DNA from 2 places in the Kocuria sp. CPCC 205235 genome. Region 2 is predicted to be linked to the other one. Evidence: predicted binding sites of a transcription regulator. Region 2 holds the regulator's gene; the other holds the start of a gene.
The links. Region 2 encodes LexA, which represses DNA repair genes until DNA is damaged. Its sites were predicted from a motif close to TCGAACANNTGTTCGA; they were not measured.
Positions count from the first base shown of each region.

Region 1 (9,024 bases), on a different contig from region 2:
ACGTGTCCGGGTCATCGCGGGGCATGGCGTCCAGGTCCAGGGCGGGGCGGTCCGGCTCCATGCGGGCCACCTCCTGAACCGCATAGGCCAGGGTGGATTGCATGCGCACGCCCAGGATGTCGAGTTTGATGAGGCCCATGGGATCCATGTCGTGCTTGTCGAACTGGGACATGGGCAGCCCGATCCCGCTGGCCTGCACAGGCGTGCGGTGCAGCAGGGTGGCGTCCGAGAGGATCACCCCGCACGGGTGCATGGAAATGTGGCGCGGCAACCGGTCCAGGCGTTCGGTCAGATCCACCAGGAGATCCAGCTGCCGGTTGGCCTTGAGGTCATCGGCCAGCCGGGTCAGCTCCGGGCGCTGCGCAATTTCCTCGCGCAGGGTGGCCCCGGGGACCCGCCACAACTGGGCCGCGATGTGGTCCACGAGTTCCTGTTCCAACCCCAGTGCAAGCCCGGCATCCCGCACGGCACCCCTGGAGCGGTAGGCGTTCTGCATGCTCATGAGCGTGACCCGACTGCTACCGAAGCGTTGGAAGATCTCGTGATAGATCCGGTGCCGCTCCGCGCTCTCCATGTCGATGTCGATATCCGGCAGACTGCTGCGCCGCGGGGACAGGAAGCGCTCGAAGACCAGGTCGTACTCGAGCGGATCCACCGGAGAGATCCCCAACAGGTGCACCACCAGGGACGAGACCGCCGAACCTCGGGCCGCGTGCCGAACCTTCAGCTGGGTCATCAATTCGGAGACCTCCGAGACGGTCAGGAAGTATCCGGCGAATCCCAGCTGCGCAATCACGTCCAGCTCCCGGTCCATCCGCGAGCGCAGCGATTCCCCGCTCAGTCCGGGGACCGTGCGGTCCCAGTTCTCGTGGGAGTGGAAGCGCTCCAATCCGGTGTAGCAGCGGGTTCTGAGTTGGGTGTTGGGGTTCCCGGTGAGACCGATGACGGAGGCTTCCGGAATCACCGGCTGGCCCACTCGCAGGTCCGTGACGGGGTCCTGGCTGCAACGTTCGGCCAGTCGGTAGGTGTCCGCGAGCAGGTGCGCGGCCCCGGTGGCCCCGAGGTCCGCGGCCGCCGAGATCTCGTGGGCGAGCCGGGTCATCTCCGCGGTGTTCTTGAGCCACCCCTGCCCCGTGGGTTGCAGCACCCCGGGATCCGAGCCGGCCAATTCCTCCAGGGACATGAGGGTGCGGGCCGCGTCCAGTACGTCTGCGGTGACGGCCTGGCCGGGGTGGGCGTAGCGCACGGCGTTGGTGAGGATCACCGGCAGCCCGGCCTCGCGCCCCACGGTGAGCATCCGCACGGCGTGACCGGTGCTGAGGGTGCTGCCCTGCGGTGCCAGGTGGGTTGCGGTCTCCACGGTGAGACACCCGGCCGGTAGGACACGCTTCCATGCGCGCAGGGCCGTGCGGGCCGCCCGGTAACGACGCCGGGCCAACAGCGATCCCACGTCCGAATCCGGGCCCACGAGCACCACCAGTCCGGGAGTTCCCCCGGCCGCCGCGCGATGCACGTGGCGGGCGATCTGGTCCCGGGTCAACCCGATGGGGCGGGCTGCATGATGATCGTGGTTCCGATGGGCCGCGGACACCAGCCGGCACAGCGCCGCGTACCCGGCTCCCCCGTTACCCCCGGTGGCCAACACCACCACGCGCCCGATCACCCGAGCCGGCGGCACCGTGCTGCGCCCGTGTCGACCGTGCTGGCCTTGCCGGCCGGCGGCGGCGCGAGTGTGTTTCCCCGCCGACGCCGCCACCGGACCCAACAACGCCAGGTCCACTCCCAGCACGGGAGCCACACCGTGCTGCTGACAGGCCAGCACGTGCTTGACCACCCCGTACAACCCGTCCCTGTCGGTGCACGCCAGGACCTGCGCCCCGTAGGACGCCGCCACCTGCGCGAGCTCGTGGGGGCGAGCCACACCGTAGTGCGCGCTGTAAGCGGAAGCCACGCGCAAATGAGGGAAATGCATACCTCATATTCGAAAGTTTGTTCGATCAATGTCAAACCGCCTGGTCAGCCACGAGCCACCATTGGCCGGTGATCTCGTGGCGCACCAATTCCAGAGTGCGAGGTATCACGGCCCCGCGTTGCGCCGCCTGGACACGCCAGTGCTGCCGGTCCACCACGGACTGCCCGCTTTCCCGCGGAACTCGCTCTTCCAGCTGCCACCAGCGGCGACGTTCGTACCAGCGCTGCGGTGGGGCCGTAATGCGGTGAAGTCTGCCCCGGAACACCAACTCGCACGGGGCACCCGACTCATCGCAGTGCACCTCGCAGGGTTGCCCCCACCCCTCATCGATCCGCACCGCATCGTGCGTCTCGCTCCACGTGAGGTCCGTGTGTTCTACCGCAGTCAGTACCGTCATGACTCGATCACTCTCCCGGTGTATTCGAAACTTTATTCGAGTACTGTGAGAGTGCCAAGGGTCGCTGACACGCATAAGCGGCCCGCCACGGGATGACCCGGGAAGGCCCCCGGGGCAGCACCGGAAGAACCCAGAAACGGCGACGTCGCCCGGCCGAGGGGACCGAGCGACGTCGTCGTGACTGTGAAGTGCCGACCGCGAGGTCGTGACTGTGAAGGAGCGCGTGGTTATGAGGTGTAGCGGCCCGGCTTGCCCAGCAGCACGCCCACCACCGAGATCACGCAGCACGCCATGAGGAAGAGTGCTGCGGCCCAGGTCTGTCCGCCGGCGGCGGTGATCAGGGTGGCCGCGATGAGCGGGGTGAATCCCGCCACGATGGCACCGTTGGCCTCACGTGCCAGGGCGATGCCGCTGAAGCGTTCGGCGGCGGGGAACAAGCCCGCCAGGTAGGCGCCCTGGGAACCGGAGGTGCAAGCGATCACCGCACCGTAGCCCACGGAAATGGCGACGGTCGCAGCCATCGCGCTGCCCGAGGACAGCGCCGCGAACAGCGGGAACGCACCCACCGCACCCAGCAGCGAGCCGAAGGCCAACACCTTATGGGCACCGAACCGGTCGGCGGCCAAGCCACCCAGCGGGGTGGCCAGCACGCCGCACACGGATCCGATGATCACCGCGGTCAACGCCGATCCCCGATCCATGCCCACGGCCGGTGAGGTCATGAAGGACAGGGAGAACACGGCCAGGATGTAGTTGAGCGCGTTGTGCCCGGTGATCGCGAAGAACCCCACGACCACCGCGCGCCAGTGCTCGCGTATCAGGGCCACCACGGGCACCCTGCGGCGTTCCCCACGCTGTTTGGCGGCGTGGAGCGCGGCCAGGTATTCGGGGCTCTCCTCAAGCTTGACGCGGATGAAGATGGCCAGGGCGAACAGCACCGCCGAGGCCAGGAACGGCAAGCGCCACGCCCAATCCAACAGCACCTGATCACCCAGAGACGCCGTCCACAGAAACGCGCCGGTGGCCAGCACAATGCCGGCCGGGGGCGCGGCGAGCACGAGCGACGTCATCAGTCCACGACGCCGCGGCGGGGCGAACTCCGCAACCAGGGTCATGGCCCCGGCCAACTCGGCACCGGCCCCCATGCCCTGCAGCAGACGCAGGAGCACCAGGAACACCGGGGCGGCCACGCCGATCGCGGCGTAGGTGGGCAACAGGCCGATGCCCACCGTGGCCACGCCCATCAGAATCACGGTGAGCAACATGGCCGGGCGGCGACCGTAGCGGTCCCCCAGGTGACCGACCAGCACACCACCCAGCGGGCGCGCCACGAAGCCCACCGCGAAGGTCGCGAACGCGGCCAAGGAAGCACCGGAGTCCATTCCCGCGAAGAAGAGCGGGCCAATGATCAGCCCGGCGGCCGTGCCGTACAAGGCGTAGTCATACCACTCGATGAGTGTTCCGGCCACGGCAGCGAAAAGTGCGCGCCCGGCCCCGGGGCGCATGGTGGTCTTGTTCACGGTGAAAGCTATCCCGTCTGAAATCTCCCGATCGCGCTAGCGGGACGCATAGCGACGGATGAACCGTACCTGATTCAAGCGCTGGATCTCGGGATGATCCCCCACGCCGGCGTCGTAGAACTGGTCACCGGGGCGGCGCACTCCCACGGTGTTCCACCCGGCTTGACGGGCTGCGTCCAGGGCCTCCACCTGGTCGGAGAAGAACAAGAACTTCTCACGCGGTTTGCCCAGCGCCTCGGCCACGTCGTGGGTGATGTTACGGAACGAACTCACCTCGTGTTTGGCGCCGGCCGATTCCAGGGAGAAGTGTCCCTTGATCAGTGGAATCAGGTTGCCCTCGGGCGAATGGCTGAACCAGGCACGTTGGGCGGGCAACGTGCCGTTGGAGAAGATGAACACCGGAATCGACTGCTCGGACCAGGTCCGCAAGGCGGGAATCGCGTCCTCGAAGAACGGCGAGACGAACTCCCCGGCGGCGAAGCCCTCCTGCCAGATCAACGCGTGCATCGTGCGCAGCGGGGCCGGCATCTGACCCTCATCCATCCAGGCTTCCAGCACACCGGTGAGATCCTCGGCGGTGGCCGAACTGTCCAGGCCGGCCAAATCGATGATCTGTCGGCGAGCGCGGGCGACCTCAGGTTTGTGGGAATACTCCTCGAAATAGCCGGTGAAGCGTTTACGGGAATAGGGGTAGAGCTCATCCCGGACGTACCACGTGGAGGAGAGGGTACCTTCGATGTCGACCACGATGACCTCGGGTCGGTCGAGCACCAGTGCATTGGCGGCGGCGGGCTCAGGCATGGTCGGCTCCCTGTGTTCTTTCGACAACGGTGTCTGCCCCGGCAACCCGGGGAATAGGCCCATTCTAGGCACCGGGGACGGGCGGAAACAGGAGGACGCACCCCTCGCGAGCCATCCCGAGAGGCATCCTCGGGGCGGTCACAAATCTTCATCATTTGTGGTGCTCAACGATCGTGTGGTTAGGTTCACGCGACAAGAATCACGAGTTCCGGTGCGAAGCCCTGGCTGGCCGGACGGCAACCCTCAGACGCTGTCGTGGGGTGCCCCAGGTGATGATTCGGCCCGTGATCAGTACCGGTACGGGCAAGGACGGCGTCCGGCTCACCAAACATTCTTCCGTGGCGCCCCGTCATGAGGAGTGTCATGGCCCCCGCCACCGCCCCGGTGCCCACGGTCACCGATTCATCATCAGCCCAGCGGACCCAACCCGCCACGGATCACGCGCTCGCGAGCGTGGGATCCGCAGTGCGTGACAAGAAGCGCGTGCTCGCCGCGTCCTTCGTGGGCACGACCATCGAATGGTACGACTTCTACCTCTACGGTGCCGCCGCAGCCCTGGTGTTCAGTCACTATTTCTTCCCGCAGGGTTCGGGCGTGGGCTCGATCATTGCCTCGTTCGCGACCTTCGCCATTGCGTTCTTCTTCCGGCCCCTGGGCGGCATCATTGCCGGGCACCTGGGTGACCGGATCGGCCGCAAGGCCCTGTTGGTCGCGTCCCTGTTGATCATGGGCGTGGCCACCACGGTGATCGGGCTGCTGCCGGGCTTCTCGCAGATCGGCTGGTTCGCCGTGGCCCTGCTCGTTGCCTGCCGCATTGCCCAAGGGTTGTCCGCCGGCATGGAGTGGGGAGGTTCCGCGGTGCTCTCCGTGGAACACGCACCCAAGGGGTTGCGCGGACTGTTCGGTTCCTTCACGCAGGTGGGTTCGGCGGCCGGCATGCTCTTGGCCACCGCGTTCTTCGCGATCATGCAGGGCGTCACCACCGCCGAGCAGTTCCAGGCGTGGGGCTGGCGCGTACCCTTCCTGTTCTCCGCAGTGCTCGTGATCATCGGCCTGATCATCCGCGCCGGCATCGAGGACGCCGAGGAGTTCCAAGAGGTCAAGCGCGAAAAGGCCGCCGCGACGTCGCCCGTGCGTGAGGTGCTCACCCAGCACACCCGCGGCGTGATCGTCTGCATCGGTCAACGCATGATCCAGCCGGCCATCTTCTCCATCCTCACCGTCTACACGCTCACCTACGTGACGCAGCAGCGCGGCGCGAGTCAGTGGGTCATGATCTCCATCCTGATCGCCGCCGCCGTGGGCCTGGTGGGCGGCCCGTTCTGGGGCTGGCTCTCCGACCGCGTGGGACGCCGCCGCATCTCCATCATTGCCGCGGCCGCCATCGGCGTGTTCGTGTGGCCCTACTTCTACTACCTGGACCACGGGCCGCTGGCCTTGCTGCCGCTGGTGTACCTGATCGGCATGGCCGTGCTGCATGACAGCATCTACGGCCCTCAGGCCGCTCTGTTCGCCGAGCAGTTCCCCACCCACCTGCGCTACTCCGGGGTGTCCCTGGGTTACCAGGTGGGCACCATTCTCTCCGGCGGTCTGACCCCCATGATCGCCGCGTGGCTCGTGGCCACCGGCGGCTCTCCGTGGCTGCTGTGCGGCTACTTGAGCCTGCTGGCCGTGATCTCCGTGGTCACCGGCCGCATGGCCAAGGACACCGTGACCGACGCGCCCGAGAACGCTCAGTACTGACTCGGCACCACCCGCACACGCCCCAGTACCAACCCGAAAGGACCCCTTTTGCCCCGCTCCTTGCTGCTCAATGCCTTCGAAATGCCCGTGCCCGTCCACCAGTCCCCCGGACTGTGGCGCCATCCCGAGGACCAGTCGCGCAACTACGCGCAGCTGTCCCACTGGGAGCGGGAGGCCCAGATCATCGAGAACGCGGGCTTCCACGGCCTGTTCCTGGCCGACGTTCTGGGGCTTTACGACGTGTACGGCGGCTCCGCGGACGCCGCCCTGCGCGGCGGCGTTCAGGTCCCCCAGTTGGATCCACTGATCCTGGCACCGTTGCTGGCCAAAGCCACCAGCACCCTCAACATCGGTGTCACGGCGTCCGTCACCTACGCGGCTCCCTATGACCTGGCCCGCCGCTTCTCCACCCTGGACGCCCTCACCGACGGGCGGATCGCGTGGAACGTAGTGACCTCCTACCAGGAGTCGGCGGCACGCAATCTGGGCCTGGGTCAGCAGCTGCCCCACGACCAGCGTTACGACCGCGCCGATGAATACATGGACGTGGTCTACTCGCTGTGGGAGGGCTCTTACGCGGACGATGCCTATGCCGCGGACGCCGCGAGCGGCGTCGTCGTGGATCCCGAGAAGGTCAAGGGCGCGGGGCATTCCGGCGAGTACTTCGACGTCCAGGCACCCGCTCTGGTCGCACCCACCCCGCAGCGCACGCCGTTCCTGTTCCAGGCCGGTGCCTCCCCGCGCGGGCTGAAGTTCGCGGCCAAACACGCGGAGGCCGTGTTCTTCTCCGGGCCCACTCCCGAGCAGGTCGCCAAGTGGACGGCCGGTCTGCGCAAGGCCGCCGCCGAGTACGGCCGCGACCCCCGCTCGATCAAGGTCTTCACCAACGCCGCGGTGGTCGTGGCCGAGACCTCCGAGGCCGCCCGCGAGCGCCTCGAGTCATACAAGCAGTACGTGGACGTCGACGCCGCGCTCGCCCTGTTCGCCGGCTGGACCGGAGTAGACCTGTCCAGCGCGGACCCGGATGCCCCGCTCGAGCACGTAGAGACGGACGCCAATCGGTCGGCGCTGGCCTCGTTTACCAAGATGGATTCCGAGGGCGCGTGGACCCCGCGCCGAGTCGCCGATTTCGTGGCCATCGACGGCCGCGGCCCCGTGATCGTGGGCTCCCCCGAGGAAGTCGCCGACGAGCTCCAGCGCTGGGTCGAGGTCGCGGACCTGGACGGCTTCAACATCAATGCATGCGTGCGTCCGGCCGACTTCGAGCGCTTCGGCCGGTTCGTCACGCCCGTTCTGCGCGAACGTGGCGTACTGACCGCCGACGACGTCGCTTCCGCCACCTCCCGCACGGCCCGCGAGGTCTTCGGCGGGGCCGGACCCCGTTTGCGCGAGGACCACACGGGAGCGAAGTTCCGGTTCGAGAGCTAAGACCGCCGCGTTGTCAGTAGAAGATCCCCCGGGCACGTGACGTGTCCGGGGGATCTTTTTGTTTTGTATCAGCTCGCGCAATCAACGTTGCGCGGGCAGCACGTACTTCCCCGTTTTGTCGGTGGCCAGCGCCAGGGACGAGATGTACTGCTTGGATCCGTCCGGAGCCAGTTCATTGGAGAGCAGCATGTCCGGGCGCTCAAACTCCATCCCGGTCACATGACAGGTAAGTGTCACGTCCGAGGGGTTGCCGTCCGCATCAACCATGGGCAGGTCGATTCCGTCATCCACGCGCCGCAGGTAGTACCGCCCCTGAGTCAGCACAGCCATGACGGGTGTGACGATCATGGCGATCAGGACCGCGAAGATCGGCGAATACGGTGCCACCGCCGGACCGAAAGCGCCGAAGAACATAGCGATGGAAATACCCGCCGAGAGCGCCAACGACGTCACGCCCACTGGATTCCAGTTGTAGAGCATTCCTCGACGGAACTCGGGGTACTTGGGTGAAAGTTTGAGGATGTACTTGTTGACCACGATGTCAGTGGCCACCGTGACGATCCAGGCCATGGCGCAGTTGGCGTAGAAGCCCAAGATGGTGTTGAGGAAGTCGAACATGTTCAGTTCCATCAGTGCCAGGGCGATGGCCAAGTTGACCACCACGAAGACCATGCGACCGGGGTAGGTGCGGGTCACCCGGGTGAACGAGTTGGTCCACGCCAGAGATCCTGAGTACGCGTTGGTCACGTTGATCTTCACCTGAGAGATGACCACCAGGATCACCGCCAGGGTCATGGCCAGCCACGCGGGCATCATCTCCCGGTAGACGCCCAAGAACTGGTGGACCGGTTCATTGGCGGTCGCAGAGGCTGCCGGGTCCAATGTCGCAATCAAATACACCGTGATGAACAGACCGGTGATCTGCTTGATCGCGCCGAAGATCACCCAACCGGGGCCGGCCAGAATGACGGCGCGCCACCAGGCCACACGGTTCTCATCGGTCTTGGGTGGCATGAATCGCAAGTAGTCGATCTGTTCGGCGATCTGAGCGATCAGTGACAGGCACACGCCGGCGGCCAACATGACTGAGGCGAAGCTCACCCCGGCACCCGCGCCTGATTCACCCTGATACGCGAAGAAACTACCCACGGAATCGGGATTGG
Region 1 covers NZ_JAVKPR010000008.1:127,349-136,372, forward strand. Annotated here, with positions in the region: gene RF638_RS07940 (DNA polymerase III subunit alpha) at 1-1,972, opposite strand, end outside; gene RF638_RS07945 (DUF6504 family protein) at 2,004-2,369, opposite strand; gene RF638_RS07950 (MFS transporter) at 2,597-3,889, opposite strand; gene mtnC (acireductone synthase) at 3,926-4,690, opposite strand; SAM riboswitch class IV at 4,888-5,006, shown strand; gene RF638_RS07960 (MFS transporter) at 5,054-6,433, shown strand; gene RF638_RS07965 (NtaA/DmoA family FMN-dependent monooxygenase) at 6,482-7,861, shown strand; gene RF638_RS07970 (cytosine permease) at 7,943-9,024, opposite strand, start outside.
Region 1: the regulator LexA is predicted to act here: its motif matches at 2,394-2,409, upstream of RF638_RS07945 (DUF6504 family protein).

Region 2 (9,024 bases):
ACGTGATCGTCCACGTGGTGGATGCCTCTCACCCGGACCCCGAGGGTCAACTCAAGGCCGTCCGCGATGTTCTCACGGACGTGGGGGCGACCGACATCCCGGAATTAGTGGCGCTCAACAAGGCAGATGTCGCAGATCCCGTGGTGCTGGGTCGTCTCCTCAACCATGAGAGCCCTTCGGTTGCCGTCTCGGCTCGCACGGGTGAGGGCATCGAAGAACTCAAGCAGCTGATCTCTCGGGCGATCCCGCGCCCGGATCACGAGCTGGACCTGCTGATTCCCTATGTCCACGGTGAAGTCGTCTCGCGACTACATGCCCAGGACGCCGAGATTCTGAGCACGGAGCACACCGAGGACGGCACGCGCTTGCGCGTGCGCGTCCGGGGAAGCCTCGTGGCGGAACTCGAGGAGTACCGGCTTGGAGCGGCGTCGGCGGAAGATGCGCAGCCGGACGAAAACGGCGCGGACACCGCATAGGTATGGCAGACCCGTTCATTGACGAGACCGGGCGGGACATTTCGGACCTTCGGCCCGAAACCCTGCCCGGAGCCAAGGATTCGCTCGAGCTCCTCGACGCCGCCGTGACCGCCATGGGCGGGCAGAGGCGCGACGGGCAGCGGTTCATGGCGGCCAAGGTAGCCGAGGCCCTGGACACCCGCAAACACCTCTTGGTTCAGGCGGGTACGGGCACGGGTAAATCCCTGGCCTACCTGGTTCCGGTGTTCGAGCACGCCCAAACCGCAGATAAACCCGTGATCATTTCGACCGCGACTTTGGCGTTGCAGTCGCAGGTGACCGGTCGCGACGTGCCGCGGGTATTGGATGCGGTCGAGGAGCACCTGGAGCACCGGCCCAACGTGGCCCTGCTCAAGGGCCGCTCCAATTACGCGTGCCTGCACAAGATCGGCGGTGGGTACCCCACCGATGACGACGCCGCTCTGTTCAATCTCGCTGAACCGGCCGGTTCCGCTCGTGGCGGGGAGACGGCCGTGGGTAAGTTGGGCCAGCAGGTCAAGCGGTTGCGCGAATGGGTCGAGTCCACAGAGACCGGGGACCGGGACGACGTGCAGCCCGGCGTTTCCGATGCAGCCTGGCGTCAGGTCTCCGTGACCGCTCGTGAGTGCATCGGGCGCAAATGCCCGCTGATCGAGGAATGCTTTGCCGAGAAAGCACGGTTGGCCGCGGGCGAAGCGGACGTGGTGATCACCAACCACGCGCTGCTGGCCATCAACGCCTTCGAGGGGTTGGCCGTGCTGCCCGAACACGACGTGGTGGTCGTGGACGAGGCTCACGAACTGCAGGACCGGGTCACGGGGGCCGTCACCGGTGCGTTGTCCGGTGCCGCGGTACGCGCGGCGGCGAGCGGCGTGCGTAAACACACCGCGGCCCCGCACGAGGACCTGGACAAGGCTGCGGATGCCTTCGACCGAGCTTTCAACGGCGATCCGAACGGACTGCTGCCGCGAGGATTCACCGAAGAGCAGGTCTACGCCGTGCGGGGAGTGCAGGACGCCGCACGTGCCGGATTGAGCGCGACCAAGGGTGACTCCAACGCGGAGGACGCGGGCCGTCATGCGGCGCGGTCACGGTTGTCCGAGATTCTCGACACCGCTGATCGCCTGCTCACGGCCAACACGGATCACGATGTCCTGTGGATCTCCCGTGTGGGGCGTTGGGAGCAGTCCTCCGGCTACGTGTCACCGGATGCCGGTGAACCGGCAACCCTCAATATCGCTCCGCTCAGCGTGGCGGGCGCGCTGCGAGAAGGACTCTTCGACGGCCGCACGGTCGTGCTGACTTCTGCCACGTTGGCCGTGGGGTCATCGTTCTCGTCCGTGGCCGGTGCCCTCGGTCTGCAGGGTGCGGGCGCTCCGCCGTGGCGCGGCGTGGACGTGGGAAGCCCGTTCAACTACCCCAAGCAGGGAATCCTGTACGTGGCCAGGCACCTACCCAAGCCGGGCCGGGGCGTGTCCTCGGAGCAGTTGGCTGAATTGGCCGAACTGCTCAAGGCCTCCAACGGTGGTGCCCTGGGGCTGTTCTCGTCCCGCCGCGCAGCGGAAGAGGCAACCGAGAAACTGCGCGAACTGATCGACACTGAGATCCTCTGCCAGGGGGAGGCGTCCCTGCCGTCGCTGGTGAAGGACTTCACGGACGACCCCACCGCCAGTCTTTTCGGGACCATGAGCCTGTGGCAGGGCGTGGACGTGCCCGGGAATTCGTGTCGCTTGGTGGTCATCGACCGCATTCCGTTCCCGCGGCCTGATGATCCACTGGGGACCGCCCGGACCAGGGCCATCGAACGTGCCGGTGGTAACGGCTTCATGGCCGTGTCCGCGACTCACGCCGCGGTGAAGCTTGCCCAGGGTGCGGGACGCCTGATCCGTTCCAGCAACGACCGCGGTGTGGTTGCCGTGCTCGATTCGCGATTGGCGACGGCGCGATACGGAACCTTCCTGACCAAGTCACTGCCGCCGTTGTGGCCCACCGCGGACAAGACCAAGGTGCTGGGTGCACTGAAGCGGCTCAGCAGCTCGCAGTAGTTCCGCAGCAGCATGGGGAGATGACGTTCAGACACGGGCGGAACGTGATCCTGCAGTCGCTGGGAGCCGTTTCCTTTTGGTGAACCCCCGAACGGAAACCGGCCCGGTAGGTGAATTCACCTACGGGCCGGTTCTTTCATGGTGAGTGGCTAATGGAGGATCCGTCAGAGGGACCGGAAAACCGATACAACCTTGCCCATCACCGTGGCGTGATCGCCCAGGATGGGCTCGTACTGGGTGTTCTGCGGCAGTAGCCAGGTGTGACCGTCACGCTGGCGGAAGGTCTTGACCGTAGCCTCGTCATCGAGCAGGGCCGCCACGATGTCACCGTTGAGCGCGGTGTTCTGCTGGCGCACCACGACCCAGTCACCGTCACAGATAGCGGCGTCGATCATCGAATCACCGGACACCTTGAGCATGAACAGGTCACCGTGACCGACGAACTCGCGCGGAAGTGAGAACACGTCTTCGACCGACTGCTCTGCCGTAATGGGGCCACCGGCCGCGATTCGTCCGACCAGGGGCACCGAAGCCATGGAGTCATCCGGGCTGGTGGTGGGCAACTGCGTGACGTTGTGCAGTGTGCCGTCCGAAGCCTTCGGAGACTGCTCGGCCGGTTCTGGCTCGCCCAGTTCCCGAGCCAGTTCGGCCTCCGAGAGCGGGCGCAGAACTTCCATGGCCCGAGGGCGCCGAGGGTCTCGGCGGATATAGCCAAGCTTCTCGAGCTGGCCCAATTGGTGGGTCACGCTCGATAGCGAGGCGAGGCCCACAATATCGCCGATTTCACGCATCGACGGGGGATAACCGCGCTCACCGATGGCTCGCTGCACCGCCCCCAGGATGGTTCGCTGACGCGCGGTCAGTGGCCGCTGGGGTCGCTGGGACTCCGAACCGGAGGGGGAAGGTGTGCTCACGAGTTGGGGTCCTTTCACCGTTTTCCGACCGCGGGGTCAACCGCGACGTACTCCGTACCCGTCGAGTTCAATCCTGCCGCTTATGCGTGTCAGTGACGTTCGGTCAACTAGTACGGACGTTGCTTCAAGACTAGTGCGCCAAGAGTGAGGACTCAAACACATGTTCGATTTTTCTCTCGACAAGGTTCGTACACCCGTGCTAGAACTTAACGCAGATATTCGAAAACGTGTTCTAACGCCGGGGAAAGGGTTCGAACACCCTGCCGCTTCATCCCGCGGTCACCGGAAAGTTCACCAGGAGGTTGCCATGACCACACATATCTTGCCCACCAGCGCCCAAAGCTTCACTCGCGCGCCCAAGCTCAACCTGACCCGTCGCGGACGGTTCGTCTTCATCGGACTGCCGCTCATTACGGGTGCCGCCGCACTGCTGGTGGTTGCGGTCATCTTCCTGCTTCCCTCCACGGTTCAGGCCAATACCGATCCCGTGGGCGAACCCGTAACCCACTCCGTGACCGTCCAGTCCGATCAGTCCCTGTGGGAGATCGCTTACGCAGCGGACCCGCAGCGCGACACCCGTGAGGTCATGGACGACATCGTGGAGCTCAACGGACTGGCATCCTCGGAACTGTCCGCCGGTCAGCTGCTGGAGATCCCCGCACGCTGAATCGTGTGAAGGCCTGCTCGGCGCTTAAGCTAGGGGAGTGAGCCAAAATCTCGATCGCCTAGAAGCCCTGCCCCTCCGTGAGAACCTGCGGGGCATGTCCCCGTACGGCGCACCCCAACTTGATGTTGCGGTTGCCTTGAACACGAACGAGAACACGCACCCCGTTCCCCAGCCCGTGGTGGACGCCATCACCGACCGTGTTTCGCGGGCCGCAGGTCAGCTCAATCGCTATCCGGATCGGGAATTCACGGAACTTCGCACGGCATTGGCCGCATACCTGGACCACGGACTGACCGCCGACAACCTCTGGGCAGCCAACGGTTCCAACGAGATCCTGCAGCAGATTCTGCAGACATTTGGTGGCCCCGGACGTTCGGTCCTCACCTTCGTGCCGACCTATTCGATGTACCCCTTGCTGGCCTCCGGGACGGGAACCAAGTTCATCGCGGGTCAGCGCGCGGAAGATTTCACTTTGACGGCTGAGTCCGCCGCGAAGCAAGTACGTGAGCACAAGCCCGATGTGGTCATTCTGTGCTCGCCGAATAATCCAACCGGCACTGCGCTTGGCCTGGACGTGGTCGAAGCCGTGTACGAGGCCGCGGAAGAATCCAACTCCATGGTCATCGTGGATGAGGCCTACGCGGAGTTCGCCCGATTCGGCACTCCTTCAGCGCTCACACTGCTCGAGGGTCGCCCTCGCTTGATCGTCACCCGCACCATGAGCAAGGCCTTTGCGCTGGCCGGTGCCCGTTTGGGCTATTTCGCCGCGGCCCCCGAGGTCACGGATGCCATCCGTTTGGTCCGGTTGCCCTATCACCTCTCCGCCGTCAGCCAGGCGACCGCCCTTGCGGCGCTCGAACACAGCGATGTCCTGTTGAGCACCGTAGAAGACATCAAGATGCAGCGCGACCGAATTGTCGACGACCTCAAGCGCCTGGGTCTGGAACCGGCCGAATCTGATTCCAACTTCGTGTTCTACGGGGGCATGGAGAACGCCCAGCAGATGTGGCAGAACCTGTTGGATCAGGGCGTTCTGGTGCGCGACGTCGGAATCGCCGGCCACCTGCGCGTGACCGCAGGCACCGAGGACGAAACCACCGCATTCCTGGCCGCAGTGGAGAACTACCTGCAGCAGAAGTAATCCGCGGGTGGAGTCATCCACCCGTCATCCTGCGGGCCCGGCAGGCCCGCGCATTAGACTGAAGAGCGCCGCTGTTTCCGGCAGGCGCACGCAGAATTCGAGGAGTTACACCCCGTGATGTCCCCAACCAACTCACCTCGTACGGCCGTGGTGGAACGCGTAACCAGTGAATCCACTGTCCGCGTGGAACTGAACCTGGACGGCACCGGTCAGTCCAACATCGAGACCACCGTGCCCTTCTACAACCACATGTTGACGGCGCTGTCCAAGCACTCCCTGATCGACCTCAACGTTCAGGCCCACGGGGACACCGACATCGACGTGCACCACACGGTCGAGGACACCGCCATCGTGCTCGGTGACGCGTTCCTGAAGGCGCTCGGTGACAAGCGAGGCATCCGTCGCTTCGGTCAGGCCACCGTCCCGTTGGACGAGGCGTTGGCCTCGGCGGTCGTGGACGTGTCCGGCCGACCGTACGTGGTGCACACAGGCGAACCCGAAGGCCAGCAGTACCACTTGATCGGCGGTCACTTCACCGGCTCGATGACTCGCCACGTGTTCGAGTCCTTCGCCTACCACGCCCAGCTGTGCCTGCACATCGATGTCATTCGCGGTCGGGACCCGCACCACATCGTGGAAGCGCAGTTCAAGGCACTGGCCCGCGCACTGCGCGAGGCCGTGGAACGCGATGCCCGCATGGCTGACACCATCCCGTCCACCAAGGGAGCTTTGTGAACCCCGGTAACGAACAGGTGACCGAGACCGAACAGGCCCCGTGCGTCGTCGTTCTCGATTACGGCGCAGGCAATGTGCACTCGGCCGTGCGCGCACTGGAGGCCGCAGGAGCACGCGTGAAGCTCAGCGCCGATCCGCAGGACGTGATGGATGCCGACGGGCTCGTCGTCCCCGGCGTGGGTGCCTTCGCAGCGGTCATGGATGGACTGCGCTCCGTTCAGGCTCCCCGACTCATCGACCGTCGCCTCAGCGGCGGCCGACCCGTTCTGGGCATCTGCGTGGGCCTGCAGGTCATGTTCGATGAGGGTGTCGAACACGGTGAACGTTCGGAAGGCTTGGCCCAGTGGCCCGGAACCGTGGAGCGCCTGAACGCACCCGTGGTACCCCACATGGGTTGGAACACTGTGGAACCGCCGCAGGATTCGATCCTCTTCAAGGGCATTGAGAACGAGCGCTTCTACTTCGTGCACTCCTACGGTGTGCAGGACTGGAATTTCGATCAGACCATTGAGCGCATGAAGGCACCGGGCGTCACGTGGTCCGAGCACGGTGGCCCGTTCGTTGCGGCGGTGGAGAACGGCGCGCTGAGTGCGACGCAGTTCCACCCGGAGAAGTCCTCGGCCGCAGGCATTGCCCTGTTGCGCAATTGGCTCAGCACGCTGCCGCGCACCGGCCGCATGGCGGACCGTATGCCGGCGCGGGGCGCGGAGGTCGAAAAGTGACCTTCTCCATGCTGACCATGGTGCTGGGGGCGTTCTTCGCCGGTGGTGCCATTTCGTTCAAGCAACAGAAGAAACCGCTGTGGTCGGTGTTGCTCTTGGCGGCCATTGCCTTGGCGCTGATCATTTACGGCGCGTATTCCTGGTTCACGTCCGTGTAGTTCCCGCCGCGGCGTGGGTCGCGGCATCTTTCGTGCAGTCATTGAGCGGTATCCACCGCCGGTAAGGAGAACCATGTCTCAAGACACCACCCCCCGTTTGGAATTGTTGCCCGCAGTGGACGTGCAAGACGGCCAGGCCGTGCGTCTCGTTCAGGGTGAGGCCGGTTCCGAAACCGGGTACGGCGATCCCGTGGACGCCGCACTCATGTGGCAGGAGGCCGGGGCGGAATGGCTGCACCTGGTGGACCTGGACGCGGCGTTCGGTCGCGGTGACAACATCGACGTGCTGCGTCGCGTGGCCGAGCGGATCGAGATGAAGATCGAGATGTCCGGCGGTATCCGTGACAACGAATCCCTCGAGCGGGTTCTGTCCCTCAACCCCGCTCGCATCAACTTGGGCACCGCAGCCCTCGAGAATCCCGAGTGGACCCAGCGCGTGATTGCCGAGCACGGTGACGTGATCGCCGTGGGCCTGGACGTTCGCGGCACCACCCTGGCCGCGCGCGGCTGGACCAAGGAAGGCGGCGATCTCTGGGAGGTCCTGGATCGCCTCGAGGCCGACGGCTGCTCCCGTTACGTGGTCACGGACGTGACCAAGGACGGCACGCTCAAGGGCCCCAACGTGGACTTGCTGGCCGAGGTGGCCCGTCGCACCGACAAGCCCGTGGTGGCCTCCGGCGGCGTGTCCTCTCTTGAGGACATCGCTGCGCTGCGCGAACTCGTGCCCGTGGGCGTCGAGGGCGCCATCGTGGGAAAGGCCCTCTACGCGGGTAAGTTCACGCTGCCCGAGGCCCTCGACGTGGCCGGCCGCCCGAATGCCTGATAGCTCCGACTCTCGATCGTTGCCCGCGCACATCGCGGCGCAACTACGCTCGGCCGGCGGTAGCGAGGACACCGGCGGCCAGGCGTGGGAGGGTCGCAACCTGGGGGAGGGCACCAGTCACACGCACCTCTTCCCCGACGACGACGGCGCCGCGGCACCCGGGATTTCCGCCGCCTTGGCGGCGTGGCGAGAAGGGCGCGCCTCCGAAACGGATGTCGTTGCGGCACTGCCCGGTATCAGGGTCTTCGTGCCGATCGTGGCCGAGGTCACCCATTCTGAGATCACTGAACACGGTTTGGTGTCCGATAAGGAAGCTGACATGGCCCTGGTGAGTCTGCGCACCGCCGACGGCCGCAAGGCCCTGCCGGTGTTCACCGCTGTGAATGAGCTGTCCGCGTGGAACTCCGAGGCGCGACCCGTTGCGGTGGATATCCGCAAGGCAGCGCTGTCCGCGGTTCAGGACGGATCAGATCTACTGGTCGTGAATCCGGGTTCTGACCCGGCCTTCGTGGTGCGTCGTCCGGCGATGTGGTGCGTGGCGAAAGCTACGGCCTGGACGCCGTCGTACCTGGATTTCTCCGTGGACGACGCCGTTCTGCGTGCCGCCCTGGACATGGAGCACATTGTCTCCGCACGCACCGAGCCGGGCCCCGGAATCAATGGGAAGCGATCGGACGGGGCACTGCTGAACGGCGGCGCCACGGGTCCCGAACTCGTGATCGTGTTGCAACTGACTCCAGGACTGACCCAAGAAATGGTTCAGGCCACGATCGGCCAGTACCAGCAGAAGCTGGTCACCGAGCCGATCATGGCCGCGAACGTGGATTCCTTGGGGCTTCGCCTGACCGCTTAGCCGAACACCGGGCCGGTGAACTTTTCACCGGGGCCGGCGCCGGGGGCGTCCGGGAACGGGGATGCCTCACGGAAAGCTAACTGCAGGGACTTCAAACCGTCACGCAGGGGAGCCGCGTGCTGCGAGCCGATCTCCGGGGCGGCGGCGGTGACATAACCCGCCAGTGCGGTAATGAGTTTGCGGGCCTCATCGAGGTCCTTGAGTTCCTCGGCGTCGTCACCAGCGGCCAGGCCGCACTTCACGGCCGCGGCACTCATGAGGTGAACGGCGGCCGTAGTAATGACCTCGACGGCGGGAACTTCCGCGATGTCGCGCATCTGCTCGTTGACCGCCTCGACGGTCTCGTCGGGGGCGCCGTGTGCGCCGTGGCCCTGGGTGTTGTCGTCGAATTCGAAGCGCTCGTTGCGCGGTGCATCGGTCATGGATCTACTCTAAATCAGTCTGGCAACGCGGCGGCGCCGAGCAATATGTG
Region 2 covers NZ_JAVKPR010000003.1:27,565-36,588, reverse strand. Annotated here, with positions in the region: gene hflX (GTPase HflX) at 1-476, shown strand, start outside; gene RF638_RS03045 (ATP-dependent DNA helicase) at 479-2,539, shown strand; gene lexA (transcriptional repressor LexA) at 2,704-3,453, opposite strand; gene RF638_RS03035 (LysM peptidoglycan-binding domain-containing protein) at 3,761-4,120, shown strand; gene RF638_RS03030 (histidinol-phosphate transaminase) at 4,158-5,261, shown strand; gene hisB (imidazoleglycerol-phosphate dehydratase HisB) at 5,379-5,996, shown strand; gene hisH (imidazole glycerol phosphate synthase subunit HisH) at 5,993-6,718, shown strand; gene RF638_RS03015 (hypothetical protein) at 6,715-6,876, shown strand; gene priA (bifunctional 1-(5-phosphoribosyl)-5-((5-phosphoribosylamino)methylideneamino)imidazole-4-carboxamide isomerase/phosphoribosylanthranilate isomerase PriA) at 6,950-7,699, shown strand; gene RF638_RS03005 (SseB family protein) at 7,692-8,552, shown strand; gene RF638_RS03000 (DUF1844 domain-containing protein) at 8,549-8,974, opposite strand.